Regions from separate parts of the Aquitalea sp. ASV11 genome, predicted to be linked through region 2. Evidence: riboswitches for the same ligand, from Rfam matches in the RefSeq annotation. Region 2 holds a riboswitch; the other holds the start of a gene.
What was found. Region 2 has a riboswitch for thiamine pyrophosphate ahead of JHD62_RS09815 (thiamine ABC transporter substrate binding subunit). Riboswitches for the same ligand answer to the same signal wherever they lie in the genome.
Positions count from the first base shown of each region.

Region 1: it holds a riboswitch for thiamine pyrophosphate, as region 2 does, so the genes downstream of both, thiC (phosphomethylpyrimidine synthase ThiC) here and JHD62_RS09815 (thiamine ABC transporter substrate binding subunit) in region 2, are expected to answer to the same signal.

Region 1 is NZ_JAELUD010000029.1:9,171-19,236, reverse strand. It holds gene JHD62_RS11100 (U32 family peptidase) at 1-1,300, opposite strand, end outside; gene JHD62_RS11095 (methyl-accepting chemotaxis protein) at 1,593-3,290, shown strand; gene JHD62_RS11090 (DUF2789 domain-containing protein) at 3,368-3,649, opposite strand; gene JHD62_RS11085 (winged helix-turn-helix domain-containing protein) at 3,805-5,016, shown strand; gene JHD62_RS11080 (EthD family reductase) at 5,013-5,327, opposite strand; gene JHD62_RS11075 (GNAT family N-acetyltransferase) at 5,387-5,839, opposite strand; gene thiC (phosphomethylpyrimidine synthase ThiC) at 6,198-8,108, opposite strand; TPP riboswitch at 8,182-8,329, opposite strand; gene JHD62_RS11065 (protein-L-isoaspartate O-methyltransferase) at 8,448-9,107, shown strand; gene JHD62_RS11060 (rhodanese-like domain-containing protein) at 9,104-9,433, shown strand; gene ung (uracil-DNA glycosylase) at 9,575-10,066, shown strand, end outside.
Region 2 is NZ_JAELUD010000024.1:78-10,143, forward strand. It holds partial or broken gene JHD62_RS09805 (iron ABC transporter permease) at 1-664, opposite strand, end outside; gene JHD62_RS09810 (GNAT family N-acetyltransferase) at 661-1,242, opposite strand; gene JHD62_RS09815 (thiamine ABC transporter substrate binding subunit) at 1,242-2,249, opposite strand; TPP riboswitch at 2,306-2,397, opposite strand; gene JHD62_RS09820 (hypothetical protein) at 2,576-2,911, shown strand; gene JHD62_RS09825 (DUF1800 family protein) at 3,020-4,462, shown strand; gene JHD62_RS09830 (DUF1501 domain-containing protein) at 4,485-5,672, shown strand; gene JHD62_RS09835 (hypothetical protein) at 5,669-6,337, opposite strand; gene JHD62_RS09840 (hypothetical protein) at 7,305-7,751, shown strand; gene JHD62_RS09845 (hypothetical protein) at 7,926-8,444, shown strand; gene JHD62_RS09850 (EAL domain-containing protein) at 9,058-10,066, shown strand, end outside.

The DNA.
Region 1 (10,066 bases), on a different contig from region 2:
CGGTCAGGCGCAGGCCGTCGGCCTGTTCGTCCAGGGTCAGCCACACCCCTACCTTGCGCTCGGCCGATTTCTTCAATAGAGCCAGCTCCCAGGCGTGGTCGCGGTTGCGGCACAAATCGGTTCCCGGCTTCAGGGCTTGTAACAAGGCCGGATCATTCGGCTGGCAACGCCACAGCAGGTCGCCGCCCGGCACATGGCCGATCTGCTTCACGGTATTGAGCTGCATGCCCACCACTTCACGCTTTTTCATGAAGTTGATGCCGTCGCCATTGCTCATGGTTTCCGGGGTGGCAATCTCCAGCCAGTCCGGCCCTACCTTGTGCACCACACCCAGCGCCACACCAACAAATTTGGGCGAATCAAAGGCGCCGATGTCGATCTTGCGGCCGGTGGCAAAGTAGTCGGTGCTGCCACGGTGGAAGGTCTTGTCCGGGTCCGGTGCGAAGAAGATTTCGCTGCTGCCGCTGGAGGCGCGCGCCAGTTCCGGGCGGCGTTCGATGATTTCATCCAGCAGCAGACGGTAGTGCGCGGTGATGTTCTTCACATAACTCACGTCCTTGTAGCGGCCTTCGATCTTGAGCGAACGCACGCCGGCATCCAGCAGCGCTTCCAGGTTCTTGCTCTGGTTATTGTCCTTCATCGACAGCAAGTGCTTGTCGAAAGCCACTACACCACCGTCCTTGTCAGTCAGGGTGTAAGGCAGGCGACAGGCTTGCGAGCAATCACCGCGGTTGGCGCTGCGGCCGGTGTCGGCATGGCTGATGTAGCACTGGCCGGAGAAGGCCACGCACAGCGCGCCGTGGATGAAGTATTCGATGGTAGCGGCATCGCCCACGCGGGCGGCAATGCGCTTGATGTCGGGAATGCTCAGTTCCCGTGCCAGCACCAGTTGCGACAGGCCGGCATCGGCCAGAAAGCGCGCCTTGTCGGCATCGCGGATATCGCACTGGGTGGAGGCATGCAGCTGGATGGGCGGCAGGTCCATCTGCAGGATGCCCATGTCCTGGATGATCAGCGCATCCACTCCGGCGTCGTACAGCTGCCAGATCAGCTTGCGCGCGGCTTCCAGCTCGGCGTCATGCAGGATGGTGTTGAGCGTGGCAAAAATGCGCGCATGGTAGCGGTGGGCAAACTGCGTCAGCCCGGCAATATCCTCCAGACTGTTGCTGGCATTATGCCGGGCACCGAAACCGGGGCCGCCGATATACACCGCATCCGCGCCATGCAGGATGGCTTCACGGCCGATTTCGGCAGTTTTGGCGGGGGACAGCAGCTCGATCTGGTGCGACAACAGACTCATGACGATTCCTGACTTGTAAAAAGGGCTTTCCTGCAAGCAATACCAGTGGCAGGAAGGGGCGGAATTATAACGTAATCAGTGGCTTATAGATAGCAGCAACATATTGCAAGGCGAGAGCCATGTTGAGGAAACATGCAAGGAAAATGACAGGCTGATGACATGCTGCGCAGGCTTACTAAGTGCGCTTACTTAAAGCCAAAACAGCACTTGGCATGACATGAAACTGGCCGCTAAAACTAAATACCACAATAACACCACTCACCGCGCCACATTGCTTTCAAGGGGTTTAACCATGCTGGACCGACTCACCATAGGGCAAAAACTGTTTGCCCTCATCCTGTTGTTGCAACTGGTTACGCTGGGCGTCGGCAGCTTTGGCTGGCTGACCCAGCAGAATATCCTTACCGACTTTGCCACCACCTACAACGACAGGGTGGTATGCCTGAAGCAGCTGAAACAGGCTGGTGACAGCTATGCGGTCAACATTGTCGATGCCGCCCACAAACTGCGCGCCGGCAGCATGAGCAACAGCGACTTCCTGCACGGTCTGGACGCTGCGCAAGCCACCCTGAAGCAGCAATGGGGCAGCTATCGGGCTACCTACCTGACCGACGAAGAAAAAGGCCTGGCCGACGCAGCCGAAGCCGCCATGCACAATGCCGACGGACAGATCCGGCAATTGCGCCAGATCGTGCAAGGCCACGACCAGACTGCGCTGCAGCAATTTGTCGACAAGAGCCTCTACCCTGCCATCGACCCCATCTCCAGCCGCATCGATGCGCTGATCGACCTGCAACTGCGTGTGGCAGCGGAAAACTTTGCCAAATCCCAACAGCAGGCCCACCAGTTTTCCATCCTGTCCTTGTTGCTGATGTGCGCCGGCATTGTCGCAGGCGCAGTGGTGGCCACCATCATCATCCGCCGCCTGCTGGCGGAACTGGGCGGGGAACCGCGCGATGTGGTGGCGCTGGCCAGCCGTATTGCCCAGGGCAACCTGGCGGAAAAACTGCAAACAGATCAAGCCAGACAGGGCAGCATCGTGATGTCCATGGCCCACATGCAGACAGAGCTGATACGCCTGGTGCGCCATATCGACGGCATCACCGGCAAGCTCACCGTGCATGCCAGCGAACTGGCCAGCGCATCCGAACAGGTGGCGGTCAGTGCCGAAGAGCAAACCCGGGCCGCCTCTTCCATGTCCGCCTCGGTGGAACAGTTGTCGGTCAGCATTTGCTCGGTCAGCGACAATTCCCAGGATGTGGCCAAGGATGCCCGCATGTCCGGCGAACTGGCAGAAGCCGGTGAACAGGTGATTGTGGAAACACTGGGCACCATCCAGTCGGTGGCCGAGCTGGCGCAACAATCCCAGCAACAGGCCGACCTGATGGGCGACCGCTCGCAAAAGATTTCCAATGTGGTGGCGATGATCCGCGATGTGGCCGACCAGACCAACCTCTTGGCGCTAAATGCCGCCATCGAAGCCGCCCGCGCCGGCGAACAGGGCCGTGGTTTTGCCGTGGTGGCCGACGAAGTGCGCAAGCTATCGGAGCGCACCGGCCAGTCCACCACCGAAATCAGCAGCATGATCCGCGAAATGCTGGAGAGCAGCGAACTGGTGATCAACAATGTGCACGCCACGGTGGAACGCATGGAAGCCGGGCTGCGTCAGGCTGGTCAGGCAAGGGATACGGTCAGCCGCATCAACGACAATGTGAACAGCATCAAGCAGTCGGTGAGTGCCATTTCGGTGGCACTGGCCGAACAGCAGGCAGCCGGTAGCGGCATTGCCAGCAATGTGGAGCAAGTGGCGCAGATGTCGGAAGAAACCAGTACCGCGGCCAATCAGACCGCCAGTTCTGCGAGTGCCATGGAGCAAATGGCACACGAACTGCAAGCTGCCATCAGCTATTTCACCCTGCCGCAAGCCGGCCAGCCGCTGCGTCAGCAGCAGCCACCTGCCGGTGCGGTACAACTTGCCCTGTCCCGCTGAAGCTGACACGGCGGGCAGCATGCAAAAGCGGGCAGTCGCCGTCTGGCCACTGCCCGCCTTGATTGACTTGCCAGGGTTTATTTCTGGCTCAGCAATACCGCCAGTTCGTCCACTGCCTCGGCCCATTCGGCGTCGCTGGCCAGCGCCTGACGCAAAAAGTCGGCCTGCGCCGGGTTCCAGAACGCTGCTTCGGGTAATGCCTGGCCTGGCTCCAGCCAGTGGCGGGCCAGAAACACCTTGATGGCGGTGACGTCGTTATCCAGCCCAAGCTGGGCGAATAGTTGTTCCAGCTGATGCTTGCCGGTATCCATGATCTTGTTTTCCTCTTGCTCCAGTGCAGAGGTGCAGGATGGCCCCATTTCACACCGGCATGCAATGCGCAAATGCAGACTGCACCCATGCAGCGCAAGGGTTGTTGCCTGCTACCGACAGATGGGAAAGCACCAACAGCACGGGCCCCATCACCTTCACCGCCTTGATATAGTGTGTTCACCCACCACTTACGCCGCCCCTCATGACCCTGCATCTTTCACTCGCCCAGACACGACTTCTGCATCTGGCCGCCCAGGGGCTGTTACAGCCAGCACGGCGCAAAGCCACGTCTGCCGATGTGCTGGCCACCATCCGGCGCATGGCCTTGCTGCAGATAGATACCATCAGCGTGGTGGCGCGCAGCCCCTATCTGGTGCTGTTCAGCCGGCTGGGGCAGTACGACCCCGTCTGGCTGGATGACTGCCTGGCAGCGGGCAAGCTGTTCGAATACTGGGCGCACGAAGCATGCTTTGTGCCACGCGAGGATTACCGCCTGCTGCGCCACCGCATGCTGGACCCAACGCAAATGGGCTGGAAATACCCGCAGCGCTGGCTGGAACAACACCAGCCCGCCGTTGACGATCTGCTGCAGACAATCCGCACCCACGGCCCGGTGCGCTCTGCCGATTTCAAACGCAGTGGCGGCAAGGGGGATGGCTGGTGGGACTGGAAGCCGGAAAAACGCCATCTGGAAGTGCTGTTCACGCTGGGGCAGTTGATGGTGAAGGAGCGACGCAGCTTTCAGCGCGTTTACGATGTGGCAGAACGGGTGATGCCGGACTGGGACGATGTGCGCGACCTGCCCAGCCAGGAAACAGCGCAGCGCGACATGGTGCGCAACAGCTGCCGGGCGCTGGGTGTGGTCAAGGCGGGCTGGGTGGCAGATTACTACCGGCTGCGTCGGGGCAAGTACGATGCTTTGCTACACCAGCTGGCGGATGAGGGGGAGCTGATTCCCGCCCGCATCGAAGGCTGGCAGCACGATGTTTTCGTCCATCACAGCCTGCAGGCCGAGCTGCAACAGGCTGCGGCAGGGAAGCTCAAATCCACTCATACCGCCGCGCTGTCGCCGTTTGACCCGGTAGTATGGGACCGCAAGCGCGCCAGCGAATTGTTCGGCTTCGATTACCGCATTGAATGCTACACCCCGGCCGCCAAGCGCCGCTTTGGCTATTTCGTGCTGCCACTGCTCAACCGTGGCCGGCTGGTGGGGCGCATGGATGCCAAGGCCCACCGTCAGCAGGGCGTGTTTGAAATCAGGAATCTGTACCTGGAACCCGGCATCAGGCCCGCCGCGCAGCTATGTCGCGATCTGGCAGCCATGCTGCACAAACTGGCCGCCTGGCATGGCACGCCACGGCTGGTGTTGCAGCAAGGGCCGGGCGAACTGGCCGCTTATCTTGAAACAAACTAGCCCAGCAGGATTTCGCTGTACTGGATCTGCGGCGTGATATCGGTGTAATTGGCGATATCGCCCTGCAGTTGTTCCGCGATCGGCATGAAAGCACCCAGAAACGACTCCACCGATTCAAACTGCAACTGGCACAGCGCGGTGAAACTGGGGGTACTGCCCGGCTCACTGCCGCTGATGCCCTTCTCCACCCGCATGTCCAGCAAGGCCGGGGCCAGCAGCTTGCTGGCCAGCGGCATGTGCTGTTGCAGGTAGTAGTCGAAATCGAAACGGGCAGTTGCGCTATACGGATAGAGAATGCTGACGTTGATCATGACCATTTCCTTGGTGGTGAGGCCATCAGCATAATCGCATCGCAGCCGGCACTCCAGCCTCAGCCCACCTGTTTGCGGTACTGGATGTAACCCAGGTTTTCCGCCAGCCGGTCGTACAGTTGGCGCGCCGTGGCATTGCTTTCATGGGTGAGCCAGTACACCCGGCTGCAGCCGGCATCTGCCGCATAGGCATACACCTGCTCGATCAGCGCCCGCCCGGCCCCCGTGCCGCGCACATCAGGCTGTACATACAAATCCTGCAGATAACAGTAATTGCCCGGCGTCCAGCTACTGCGATGCAATACCGTATGCACCAGGCCCACCGCGCGCTCACCCTGCCAGGCCAGCCAGGCCTGCATCGGTTCGGCCGCATCGAGAAAGCGCTGCCAGGTAATGGCGGTATCTGCTTTGCTCTGGCTGCTGTGATAAAAATCCAGATAGCCCTGCCACAAGGGTAGCCAGGCAGCAAAATCGTCGGCGGCAAGCGGGCGGATGGAAACGGCTTGGGTCATGGCACTCTCCTGTGGATAAGCCTTTATGCTGCACGGCTTATGGCTCCTTGAGCAGAGCCAGTGAACACAAGATGGATGGAACCACTTTGCAAAGTGGCGAGCTGCTTATCCACAGCAAGATGCAGAGCTGTCATTTATCCACAGTCAGCCTTGATTCATCAATACATTGAAATTAAAAGGATTTGATTCTGCACACCAGCAAGTCCAGCAATCGCGACTCTTTCTTGCAATCCAGATTCAACACCAGCAGCAGGCTGCGCGCATCGTCGATGGTTGTGGATAAAACCCGGACACAAAAAACGGCAGCCGCAGCTGCCGTTTTTTCCAGACCTGTGGATAAGTCAGGTGATGAACAGGATCAGATCTTGTCGTACAGCTTGGCTCCCCCCTTCACAAACTCCACCGACTTCACTTCCATGCCCTTCTGCAGCGCGGCTTCATCGCTGATGCCCTGCTGGGCGGCGAATTCGCGCACGTCCTGGGTAATTTTCATGCTGCAGAAATGCGGGCCGCACATGGAACAGAAGTGCGCCACCTTGGCACTGTCCTTGGGCAGGGTTTCGTCATGGAAGCTGCGCGCCTTGTCCGGGTCCAGGCCCAGATTGAACTGGTCTTCCCAGCGGAATTCGAAACGCGCCTTGGACAGGGCGTTATCGCGAATCTGCGCGCCGGGGTGGCCCTTGGCCAGGTCGGCGGCATGGGCGGCCAGCTTGTAGGTGATGATGCCTTCCTTGACGTCATCCTTGTTGGGCAGGCCCAGATGTTCCTTCTGGGTGACGTAGCACAGCATGGCAGTGCCATACCAGCCGATCTGCGCTGCGCCAATGGCGGAAGTGATGTGGTCGTAACCCGGAGCGATGTCGGTGGTCAGCGGGCCCAGGGTGTAGAACGGCGCTTCGTGGCACCACTCCAGTTCCTTGTCCATGTTTTCCTTGATCAGCTGCATCGGCACATGGCCGGGGCCTTCAATCATCACCTGCACATCGTGTTTCCAGGCAAGCTGCGTCAGCTCGCCCAGGGTTTTCAGTTCACCCAGCTGGGCGGCATCGTTGGCATCCCACACGCTGCCCGGACGCAGGCCGTCGCCCAGGCTGAAGGCCACGTCGTAGGCCTTCATGATTTCGCAAATCTCTTCGAAATGGGTGTACAGGAAGTTTTCCTGGTGATGCGCCAGACACCACTTGGCCATGATGGAACCACCGCGCGACACGATGCCGGTCATGCGGTTGGCAGTCAGCGGCACATAGCGCAGCAGCACACCGGCGTGGATGGTGAAGTAGTCCACCCCCTGCTCGGCCTGCTCGATCAGCGTGTCCTTGAAGATTTCCCAAGTCAGGTCTTCGGCCTTGCCATTCACCTTTTCCAGCGCCTGGTAGATGGGCACCGTGCCGATGGGTACCGGCGAGTTGCGCAGAATCCACTCGCGGGTTTCATGGATGTTCTTGCCGGTGGACAAATCCATGATGGTGTCGGCACCCCAGCGGATGCCCCAGGTCATTTTGTCCACTTCTTCGGAAATGGACGACGTTACCGCGCTATTGCCGATATTGCCGTTGATTTTCACCAGGAAGTTACGGCCGATGATCATCGGCTCGGATTCCGGGTGGTTGATGTTACACGGAATGATGGCGCGGCCAGAGGCCACTTCCTGGCGCACGAATTCCGGGGTGATTTCTTCCGGCAGTGCAGCGCCATAGCTGTGACCGGCATGCTGACGGGTCATCAGTTCCAGCAGTTTGGCGTTCTTGCCACCTGCCGCTTGCAGGCTCTCGATATAGGCCTTGCGGTTCAGGCTTTCGCGGATGGCAACGTATTCCATTTCCGGGGTGATGATGCCCTGGCGCGCATAGTGCATCTGGCTGACATTCTTGCCCGGCAAAGCGCGACGCGGCTTGCGTGTCAGGTTGAAGCGCAGGTCGTCCAGCTTGCTGTCGGCCTCGCGGGCACGGCCATATTCACTGGACAGGCCGGCCAACTGCTCGGTGTCGGCTCGTTCGGCAATCCAGGCAGCGCGCAAGGCAGGCAGGCCGCTCTGGATGTCGATCTTGGCGGCCGGGTCGGAATAAATACCGCTGGTGTCATACACATAAATGGGCGGGTTTTGCTCGCCACCAAACTGGGTGGGAGTGTCGCTCTGGCTGATTTCGCGCATCGGCACGCGGATGTCGTCACGGCTGCCTTGCACGTAAATCTTGCGGGAATTGGGCAGCGGCTGGATGGCGGCAGTATCTACCGTCATCGCTTCGTTGAGTTTGGTGGGCGCGTTCATCGGGTTTCCTCCATGCGATGAAACGGCGCAAGGAGCGAAATCCGGCAAGACCGGCTGCAAGGAAGGGGTGAAAACCAAGCAGATGACGCTTCCCTACGCCGGGATTAACCGGGTCAGGTTCCAAGGGTATTTCTCACCCATGCAACATGAAGCGGCAACATTCCACAATCAGACTGGATATGGACACCACAACACAGCGCACAGGACCCCTAGCGATGCTGTGAAGGTAAGGTAAATGTGGGATAATCGCAAGTTATCGTCATGACACGCTGTCCGGGCGGCCGGTTTTTCGGGATACCGATTGACTGCTGCTGGCAGCCAGCCCTTCGGAGTAAGCTGATGGATTTTGAAAATGCCCGTTTCAACATGGTCGAGCAGCAGATTCGTCCGTGGGACGTACTTGACCCCAAGATTCTGGACCTGCTGTTTCACGTGAAACGCGAAGATTTCGTCGCTGCCGACAAGCGCCAGCTGGCCTTTGTCGACACCGAACTGCCGCTGCCCAATGGCGGCAAGATGCTGCAACCGAAGCTGGAAGCACGTCTGGCACAGGATGTCGCCGTACAGCCGCAAGACAAGATTCTGGAAGTCGGCACCGGCGCCGGTTACCTGACCGCCCTGCTGGCCAAGCTGGGCCGCCACGTATATAGCGTCGAGATTAATGCCACCACCCGCGAAGCGGCTGCCGCCAACCTGAAAAAAGCCGGCATCGGCAATGTCACCCTGGTGGAAGGCAACGGCCTGGATGGCCTGAAGGAACAAGCCCCGTTCGACGTGATCGTGGTGGGTGGTTCGCTGCCGGTGGTGCCGGAAACCCTGAAAGCCCAGCTGGCTGTAGGTGGCCGCATGATTGTGGTGGTGGGTGACCTGCCGGCCATGAGCTGCAAGCTGATCAAGCGCGTCAGCGAGTCCGCTTTCAGCGAAACCAATCTGTTCGAAACCTGTATTTCCCGTCTGGCCAAGGCTGAAGCCATCGAGCCGGAACGTTTCGTATTCTGATGATTCGCGAGATCTCCGCCCGCGACCTGGCCGCCTGGCGCGCCGACAGCACGGCAGCACAGCCGTTGTTGCTGGACGTGCGCGAGGACTGGGAAGTGCAGCTGGCCAGCATTGCCGGTTCGCTGCACATCCCGATGAACCTGATTCCGCTGCGCATGAGCGAACTGCCGGATGACCAGCCGATTGTCACCGTCTGCCATCATGGCGTACGCAGCTTCCAGGTTGGCCTGTATCTGGCCAATGCCGGTTTCGAACAGGTGCTGAGCCTGCAAGGTGGCGTGGAAGCCTGGGCCAATGATGTAGACCCGGGCATGGCGCATTACTGAGCCGGACAGTCCGGTACAGACAGCAGCAACAGATCGCAGCACAAGCAAGCCATTCCTGCCAGCGGGAATGGCTTTTGTTTTGGAACCGTCCCCTGTTTGCCCCATCCAAACCGGCAATCAATCGACAAAATGGAATCCGTTTTGAGTCAGCAATCCCTCCCCTATCTTGCTCCGGCCCTGGCCCCGGTACACCCGGCCTGGGAAGCGGTCCTCAATACGCCGGACATCTTTGCCCGCCTGCGCCAGATCGACCAGCAACTGCAACAACAAGCCAGTCAGGGCAAAACGCTGTTTCCGCCGCAGCCGCTCATTTTCAACAGCCTGCGCACCATGGCGCCGGCTGACATCAAGGTGGTGATTCTGGGGCAGGACCCTTACCACGGAGCAGGAGAAGCGATGGGCCTGTCCTTTTCGGTTCCGCCCGGCGTGCGTATTCCGCCCAGCCTGCGCAATATTTACAAGGAACTGGTGGCAGACCTGGGTGGTGGCATGCCGGCCAGTGGCGACCTGACACACTGGGCCGAACAGGGGGTGTTATTGCTCAACAGCCTGCTGACCGTGGAAATGGACAAGGCAGGCAGCCATGGCAAGCTGGGCTGGCAGGCCATCACCGACGCGCTGATTGATGCGGTC
Region 2 (10,066 bases):
GCTCGTAGGCCACCAATTGGTAGATTTCCACCTCCACCGTGGCATAACGCTGTCCGCCCAGCAGCAGCGCCAGACCAAAACCGGAGAAGCAATACAAAAACACCAGACACAGCGCCGACCACAACCAGGGCCGCACCGCTGGCCACTCCACCCGCCAGAACACCCGCCACGGCGTGGCACCCAGCGTGCGCGCCGCCGCAATGCGGCTGGCCGGTATCAGGGACAAGCCTTCACACGCGGCACGAATCACCAGTGGCAGATTGAAAAACAGATTGCCGTACAGCAGCAGCCAGGGCGTGTCCTGCAGATTGATACCCAGCAAGCCTTGCGGACCGAACAGCGCCAGCACGCCCATGCCGGCCACCAGCGTGGGCATGACAAAGGGCAGCATCAGCAGGCGCAGCGTCAGGCGGCGTCCCGGAAACTGATAGCGCGCCAGACACCAGGCCAGCGGCAGGCCCACCAGCAGCGCGGCCACACAGCTGGCGGCCGCTTGTAGCAGCGACCAGACAATACGCCATTGCAGGTAGGAATCGGCCAGCAGCCCTACAGAAAACTGCCCCTGCCCCTCTTGCAGCAAACGCAGCAGAGGCAGGATGGACATCAGCAACAGAAAGGCCAGCGGCAACAGCGCCAGCGCAAAGGTACGGCGGCGCGCTGTCATGCATGGTCCTGCACGAAGGGCCAGTCGGCCACCAGCACGTCTTCCGGGCCGTCTTCCGGGTCTTCCACCCGCTCCAGCCAGCGAAAGCCCAGCCGGGCCGCCAGCTGCTGCGAGGGCAGATTGTCCGGGCTGATGGACAAGACAAAACGCTTCACCCCGGCGGTGTGGACCGCCCAGTCGGCACAGGCGGTCAAGGCTTCGGTGGCATAGCCCTGACGCCGGAAGGCGGGCAGCACGGTATAGCCCAGCTCCACATCACCGCGCCCCTTCAGGTAAGGGTGGCCCGGACAGGTATGAAAGTTGATATGCCCCACCAGCTGGCCGGTTTCGCGCAACAGCATGGCGCGCATCGACCATGGCGCGTAGTCCGGCTCGTTTTCCATCTGGTCCAGCCGCAGCGACATCACTGCCGCTTCCTCCAGCCAGCTGATGGGCAAGGGCGCGCCCAGCCAGCGTGCTGCTTCGGCCAGCCGCGCCTGCATGCTGGCCCGCAGCATGTCCGGCGTCAGATGACGCAGGATCAGTCGCGGGCTGACGATGTCCGGCACGGTACTGGCTGGAGGTATAAGTGGCTGCATTACTGGCCGGACTTCAGCACGATGCGGGTCCACTTGCCTACCCAGGCGGTGGTTTTGGCGGCAATCTGGCGGCTATCCGGCGTGGTGTGCGCCGTCGGTTTTTCCGCATGCTGGAATACCGGATCCAGCGCGATGCCCGGCTGCACCGGGTACATCCACATGCTGGTGGGAATATCCTTCTGCACCGCGTCCGAGCGCAGGAATTCAACAAACTTGCGCGCCAGCGCCGCTTCCTTGCCGCCTTTCACCAGCGCCGCACCTTCCACTTGCTGGAACACGGCACCAGGCAACAACAGGTTGCCGGTCGGCGAGGCGGTCAGCTTTTCCTTGCTGTAGAACACTTCCGCCGCCGGGCTGGTGGCATAGCTCACCACGATGGGGCGGGCACCGCCATTGCGGGAGAAATCGGTGTAATAGGCTTCGGTCCAGCCCTTGCTCACCTTCACGCCGTTATCGCGCAGCTTGCCCCAGAAGGCCATGGCCTTGGCTTCGCCCATGGCGGAAATGGTGGACAGCAAGAATGCCAGGCCAGGGCTGGAGGTGGCAGGGTTTTCTACCACCAGCAGGTCCTTGTAGGCCGGGCGGGTCAGGTCATCCAGTGTTTTGGGCAGCGGCAGCTGCTTTTTGGCAAACCAGGCTTTGTCGTAGTTGAGCGTGACATAGCCGTAATCGATGCTCACTGCACCGGGCAGCGACACCGCGCCGCCCTTGTCGCTCATCGGCAGCAGCACACCGGCAGTTTCAGCCTTGCCAATCAGGGTGTTGTCGATGCCGTACACCACGTCGGCAATCGGGTTGGCGCGGGTGAGGATCAGCTTGTTGACCATCTCCCCGGCGTCCCCCGCCTTGATGATGCTCAGCTTGACGCCGTTCTGCTTTTCGAACTCGGCCAGCAGCGGCTTGGCCACGGCAAAAGAACTATGCGTGAGTACGCGCAACTCGGCAGCGTGGGACAGGCCTGCGGCCAGCAGCGCGGCCAGCAAGGTGGTGGTTTTGAACAATTGCATGACATTCTCCGTGCGACAAAGCGCAATCGCCGGAGCAAGCGAAACAACAGACGGGTTGGCCTTCTGCATCACGCTCCCTCCGCTGGCATTATCCAGTTCAGGTTCTAGGGTGTTTCTCAGCCCGCGCGGGGCACCCCTGGTGATTGGCGGCATCCTTCAGATACCTGCCGACATGTTCGCTTACAAGGCGTTACCCGTTTTTCACGAAAATTAACACCCTGCCGCCAACAAACAATGGATTGTACACACTTTCCCGCCATGATGAATTCACAACAACAGCACGCTTGTTCAACCCGAATCACCAGATAACCCGAAGGAGCACCACCATGAAACTGACTACCCGCATCATGCTGATCAGCCTGTCCGCCGTCACCTTCGCCAGCCTGTCCGCCACCGCATCGGCCGAAACCGAATGGCAAAAACAGCACCCGCGCCGCGCCGAAGTGAACCACCGCCTGGCCAATCAGGACAAGCGCATCCACCAGGAACGCAAGGAAGGCGAAATCAGCAAGCAACAAGCACACGAACTGCACCAGCAAGACCGTGCCATCCGCCGCCAGGAACGTGCCGATGCCCGCCAGAACCACGGCCACATCACCAAGCAGGAACAAAAAACCCTGAACCAGGAAGAAAACACGGTCAGCAAGGAAATCGGCAAGTAAAATCCAGCCATGGGCTGGCCGCCCGCCAGCCCATTCTTACCGCACCCCGCAGCACTGGCAGCAGCTACCGCGCCGTGTTGCGGGCCGGTTTTTGCTGCGAGGCCATCCGTGAACATTGTCATCCGTCTGCTTCTGCTTGCCATGCTGCCGCTGCAAGCCTGGGCCGGCATCGGCGAGGCCGGTGCGCGTCATTTGCTGTCCCGTACCGGTTTCGGGGCAAATCCGGCGCAAATTGCCCTGTATGCACCGCTCAGCCGCCAGCAGGCGGTGGACCGGCTGCTCGATCACGTCAGCTACACCGCCCTCACCCCCCCGCCCGCCTGGGTCAACGAACCGTTTGAACGACCAGGCAAGCCCAATCTGACTGAAGACGAAAAGAAAGCGCTGCAAAAAGAGCGCAATGAACACGCGCTGGAACTGCGTGGCTGGTGGCTGGAAGAAATGCGCATCAGCCCCAGCCCGCTGACCGAAAAAATGACCCTTTTCTGGCACAACCATCTTGTTTCCGGCCTGGACAAGGTGGGTGTGCCACAGCTGATGTATCAACAGAATGTTTTGCTGCGCAAGCAGGCGGTGGGCAATTTCGGCCAGCTATTGCACGCCATCGCCCGCGACCCGGCCATGATGCGCTACCTGGACACAGTGAATAATCGCAAGGGCCAGCCCAATGAAAACTTTGCCCGCGAGGTGATGGAACTGTTCACCCTGGGCGAAGGCCATTACAGCGAGCAGGACATCCGCGAAGCCGCCCGCGCCTTTACCGGCTGGTCGCTGGACAAGGACTTCCAGTTTGTCTACCGGCCGAACCTGCATGACAACGGCGACAAGACCATCTTTGGCCAGCAAGGGAATTTTGATGGCGACGACGTGCTGGACATGCTGCTGCGCCAGCCGCAAACCGCCCGCTTTGTCACCCTCAAGCTGTGGAAATACCTGGTTTCCCCCACACCGAACGAGGCCGACATCCAGCGCCTGTCCGCGCTGTTCTACCGTGACAATTACGAAATCCGCCCGCTGCTGCGCGCCATGCTGCTCACCCCGGCTTTCTGGAACAGCCAGGGCCAGCTGGTGAAATCGCCGGTGGAACTGACCGTGGGCACACTGGTGACCTTCGACCTCACTCCGCCGGACTGGCGTGCGCTGGCCGGACTTAACCGCCAGCTGGGGCAGGACGTGTTCAATCCGCCCAATGTCAAGGGCTGGCCCGGTGGCGATAGCTGGATCAACAGCACCACCTTGCTCACCCGCAAACAGTTTCTCGACCGCCTGAGCCACGACGCCGCCCCCATCCGCAACAGCTTTGTCATGGCCGATGGCCAGATGGACGAACAACGTGGCCGCGAAGCCCGTATCCGCCGCCTGGTGCAGGCTGGTCTGCGTCCCATCAAGCTGCAACCGGACGAATGGGCCGCCATCTACCACGTCAACACTGCTGCCGATGCCACACGCCTGCTGCTGGCCGTGCCCCCCGCCCAGCCACTGCCGGCCGACATGAATGGTGCCCAGGCCATTGCCCCGCTATTGCTGGACCCGGCCTACCAGGTGCACTGAACCGCCCATTAAGGAAACTGCCATGTTTCAACGCCGCGAATTTCTCAAAGCCATGAGTGCCGGCCTGCTGGTATCGGTACTGCCCAATCTCAGCTATGCACTGGCCCCGGCCGGCTACCAGCGCCTGCTGGTGCTGGTGGAACTCAAGGGCGGCAATGACGGGCTGAACACCGTCATCCCCTACGTCAGTGACGACTATTACCGCCTGCGCCCCAGCATAGCCATTGCCCGCCCGCAAGTACTGCAACTGAGCGAACAAGTGGGCCTGCACCCGGCCATGCAAAGCCTGCTGCCGCTATGGCAAAAGCAGGAAGTAGCCGTGCTGCAAGGCGTAGGCTACCCGGAGCCCAATCTGTCCCACTTCCGCTCCATCGAAATCTGGGAAACCGCCTCGGCCAGCAATCAGTATCTGGGCGAAGGCTGGCTCACCCGGCTGTTTCGCAGCCAGCCCACCCCGCCCGGTTTTGCTGCCGATGGCGTGGTACTGTCCAGCCAGAACCTGGGCCCGCTGGATGGCGGTGCCCGTGCCGTAGTGCTGAACAATCCGCAAGACTTTGCCCGGCAAGCCAAGCTGGCGGCCGACCAGCAAGCCGGCGCGCACAGCAGCGCGCTGTCCCACATCCTGAAAGTGGAAGGCGACATCCGCACCGCCGCCAGCGCCCTGCAACAACCGGTGATGAAACCACCAGCCAACCCGGCCGACGCCCCCACCGCTCCCCCCAAAGCAGTCGGCGGCTTTGCCCAGGCCATCAACACCCTGGCTGATATCCTGCAAAACGGCACCCGCATTGCCGTGGCGCGCATCACCCTTACCGGCTTTGACACCCACGGCAACCAGCAGCCCACCCAGGCCCGCCTGCTGGGCGAACTGGCCGACGGCCTGGCCCTGCTCAAAACCCGCATGCAGGCGCAAGGCCGCTGGGACGACACCCTGGTATTGAGTTATGCCGAATTTGGCCGCCGCCCGCGCGAAAACGGCAATCGCGGCACCGACCACGGCACCGCCAACAGCCACTTCCTGCTGGGTGGACGCGTCAAGGGCGGCCTGTACGGCCAGACCGCCCCGCTGGCCGGGCTGACCGATGGCAACCTGCCCTACGCCATCGACTTCCGCCAGCTGTACAGCACCGTGGTGCAAGACTGGTGGGGGAAAGACGCCACCAGCCTGTTCGGCCAGCGCTTTGGCCGGCTGCCGCTGCTACGCGCCTAAGCCCGCAGCGCCTGCTTTTGCATGCGCTCGGCCAGGCGCAAATGGCAAGCTGCCGCCAGTTTGACCAGCTCGCGGGTACTCACCGGCAGCGGCCCCGCCTGGGCCACGCCATCGGCCAAGGCCGTCAGCGTACTCACCTCGGCCTGCAAGGCCATTGTTTTGCCGGATGGCCGCCGCTGTCCCTGCTCCATCTGATAGTGCAGGGAAATCAGCCAGCGCGACTGCTGCCAGTCCGCCTCCCCCGCCAATACCGACTCCCACACCGCCTGCCCCACCTGCCGCGCCGCCTCACCGGCCAGTGCGTAGGCCAGTTGCAGCTTGTCCTGATCAGCGTGTGTGCCTTTGCGCAAGATGGGTAGCAGGGTGTCGTCCAGCCAGCCTTGCAGTTGTTGCGCCTGTGGTTTGCCGCAGGTGCGCAGTACATCGCGCAGTTCTGTTTCGCTCAGGGTAAGCAGGGCCGGGCCACTGGCGGGCGTCAGCAGGCAACCAGCCTTCTTGCCCAGTGCGGTTTGCAGGGCGGTTTCATCCCGGTATTTGAGCAGTTTGGCGATATCGGCCGCGACAAAGCGCGGGCCTTGTGCCAATGGAAAGACACCAAGGGTTTTCTTGTTGAAGCGGAACTGGATGGGCGGGGAGGTACTACTGAGAGGTGGTGCTTTTTTCATGTCAGAAGCTCCATGTGGCAAACGAGTCATTGCCCCCCCATCGCCAGACGGGTGGCAAGCCAAAGCGGGGCTGGCGAACCGGCACATGGACCCGGCAGACCGTAAGGTCTCCCCACCCGGCCCGCCATTGAAGACATGAAGGTACACGAGTGCAACAAGCAACTACCGGAGCAGCTGCGTGCCATATGCCAGGGTCGCCAGACCCATGCTGTGTTGTTACGCACAGGAGGCCAAGACTAAGAACCTGACAACAGGAGAACAAGGGTAAGGACCGCCGCAAACACTGGCAAGACGTGCAGGTATGTCAGCGTTTAGGATTTACCGCTGACACCTCCGGGCACATGCCTGCGCCTTGCCAGAAAAATCCTCACCACGCATGGCTTTGGCAAAGTACCAGTCCGTAGGGCGGAAGCCCCGGAGTTACAGGGGCGTTCCGCCTCGGTGCGAGTAACAGTGGCGGAAATCACAGGGTTTTGCATCCGCAAACGCGGATGATGTGTTGAGTGCCGCTTCCGCGCGGCAGACGGGAAGGAGGGCTTGCCTGGCCAAGCCCTCCTTCACCTCCAAGGCCACCCCGGCAAGCATGGCCTGCGGCTCCCCTCCGGGGCCTGACACTGCTGCGGCACGGCTGGAACTCGCGATTGGCTATCGTCCAATCGCTCAGACAGCCAGCCGCTTAAAACCGCAGCAGCGCCACCCGTCGGCATGCTTGATGGGGCCCAAGAGCGCGTTGGTACGGTGCTTGCGGTAGAGAAGTACGGTGTAGATGGAGTGCTGATGTAGGCTAAGGATATGTTAATGCCATTGAGCTAAAATGGCTGATGTCGGCCAACAGTTGACACTGTTGGCATTTCATTAGTTGTGCAAGTGGCCATATTAATTTCAATTTTCATTCAAAACCATTTGCAATTCTTTGCTTGGTATTGGTCCAATTAGACACAGCCAAATAAAAAAAGGACTTGACTTAATGCTGCTCGTATTGATATCTCTGTGTTTATTTTTTATATATATTTTTATTGTTGCTTATGGCACGCCCATTCCATGGATACTTCTCATTATATTCATACTGATGGCAATCCATATTAAATACGCTAGTGCAAAAATAAAAAGGGAGGCTGCCGTTTTCTTTGAAAAAAATATACCCGCAAAAAACGAAGAAGAATTTATGGCTCAATTTGGCCCTGAAAAATACATTGCACTAAAACTCTGTCAATTTTGGGGTGAAAATTACAATGTCAACTATTTAAAAATGAAGCCAAATGACAAAATAATAGACCTGATATATTCCGGATACAGAGATACCTCTCGAACACTGATCGGGCCTTACTCAGCAGTACTGAGCAGGCAGGAGATTTTAGCAGCACGATCCATTAGGCAGCTTGCAATAAAAATATATAAAAAATGTGAAGTATGAGAATTGTGACTGTAGACATAAGAAAAAGAGAGGCCGCTCAGGGTCGATTGAAGACATTGATATCAGACTGCTATCGGCCAGATAGCCGCACCCTCGATGCATACCAATTATTCCTTAAAATAAAAAATGCAGACTTAGGGTTGGTGTTAAAAAGCTTAATGCGGAGTTTTAATTTTGAACTGGTCTAAAATACTATCACTAGCGCCAAATAAAACAATAAGAACGCTATTGCGAATCGCAAGCATATTTTTTTGGACGATTGCACTACTATCGATAGTTTTTAGGTTGTGGAATGGCATTGCACCGACACTGTCATTGGCTGTGTTCTTAATGGGGTTGGCCAATAAGAAGCCAAGAAATGATACCCCAACTTCATTTATATCAGCGTCCGATGGTACGTTTCTGCTTCAGGGTGAATCCATTTTTGAAAAAAGAAAGATGGTAACTAGGCTCACGTTAAATCAGAAAGAGCTTATCGCCGCAAGAAATGATCAATTATTCTGGCGAATCCGATTAGATATGATTGCCTCTGTCGAGGTTGATATTAAGAAGATATTTTTCAGAAAAAAAACATATGCATTACTACTGGTAAGATTAAACGATGGGGATTCTTATTCAATGCCGTGTCAGGACTTTGAGTGTGCGCACGTTCAGGAAATGGCAATGATTATTACTCAATGCATTTTGAAGTAAAGATATTTGACTAAATAGTGAAAAGACAAATCTCTTAGGATGTCTGCTTCGGGTCGAAAGCAGAAGTTCCACTTTGCAGTAGTTCTGACTCGGCACACGAAGCCCCCACATTGCTTGACGTTTCACCGCACCAACGCGACCCTTGGGCCCCGTCAAGCATGCCGACGGGTGAACGGGGCGAGGTCTTAAGCGCCTGCCCTGTTTGAGCGATTTGACGTTAGCAAATCGCGAGTTCAGGCGCGCCTCGCCCCGGTCGGGCCCTGTCGGGTAGCCGCAGGCCATGCTTGTGGGGTGGCCTTGGAGGTGAAGGAGGGCTTGGCCAGGCAAGCCCTCTTTCCCGTCCGCCGCGCGGAAGCGGCATCCAAATCACCATCCGCGTTAGCGGATACAACCTGTTTTACTGTGATGGTGAAGATGACAGGAATGACCGGACAGTGAGTCAGCACCGAAGCGGACTCCCCCCTGCTGCTCCACCGCCCGATGCATGATTCAAATACGCCACCGTCCCACCTCACAATCAAGCTCACGTAAAGTAGTCAATTACCATAGAATACTTTGATGATGCTGTGGTTTCTCACGTCCTCACACTGCGGAGGAAGAACGGGGAGATAATGTGACCGACAATGTATCCGAAGCCGCCTTGCGGCATGGCCTGGCGGCTGGTGAATTCTGGCCAGCCTTCCAGCCCCAGTTGAATCTGGTCAACGGGCACGTTTGTGGCTTCGAGGTGCTGGCGCGCTGGAACTCCCCGCAATATGGACGTGTCTCCCCTGCCATTTTCATTCCGCTGGCCGAGCGCAGCGGCATGTTGCATGCCCTGCTGCTGCAACTGATGGGCGAGGCCTGCCATGTGGCTGCAAGCTGGCCGGGTCAATTCTCGCTGGCATTCAACCTGGCACCCAGCCAGTTTTTGTTACCGACACTGGTGAGCGACCTGCTGGACACTGTAGGTAGCAGTGGTTTTCCCTTGTCACGGGTGGTGATTGAAATCACCGAAAGCGAGCTGTTCCACGATAACGCCTCCGTGCAGCAGGTGCTGGATGACCTCAAACGACACGGCATGGCGCTGTCGCTGGACGATTTTGGCACCGGTTATTCCAGTCTGACCCGGCTGAATTCACTACCGTTTGATGAGCTGAAGATCGATGCCAGTTTCGTGGCGGCCTTAAGCAGCGATACGCAATCGCTGCGGATCGTGACTGCCGTGCTGGGGCTTGGCCAAAGCCTGGGGCTGACCGTTGTCGCCGAAGGCGTGGAAAGCACGGAACAGGCCGCCGTACTGCGCAAACTGGGTTGCGATGCCGGACAGGGCTTTTTGTGGTCACCGGCGGTGCCGGCGGCACAAGCCTTGCAGCTGTTGCAGCAATGGGGCGTAGAACCAACCCAGACCACGCTGGACCTGTCGCCCTTCCAGCGCCTGCACCAGCTGGAAGCGCTGTACCAGGACTCCCCGGTTGGCTTGTGCTTCATCGATTGCCAGATGCGCATTGTCAGTGCCAACCAGCTGCTGGCCCGCTATCTGGGTGTAGAGCTGGACTACATTCTGCGCAAGTCGGCCAGCCAGATATTCGGCCATGAAATGACCCCCAACCTGATGGCGGTGCTGGTGCGGGTCATGGCGG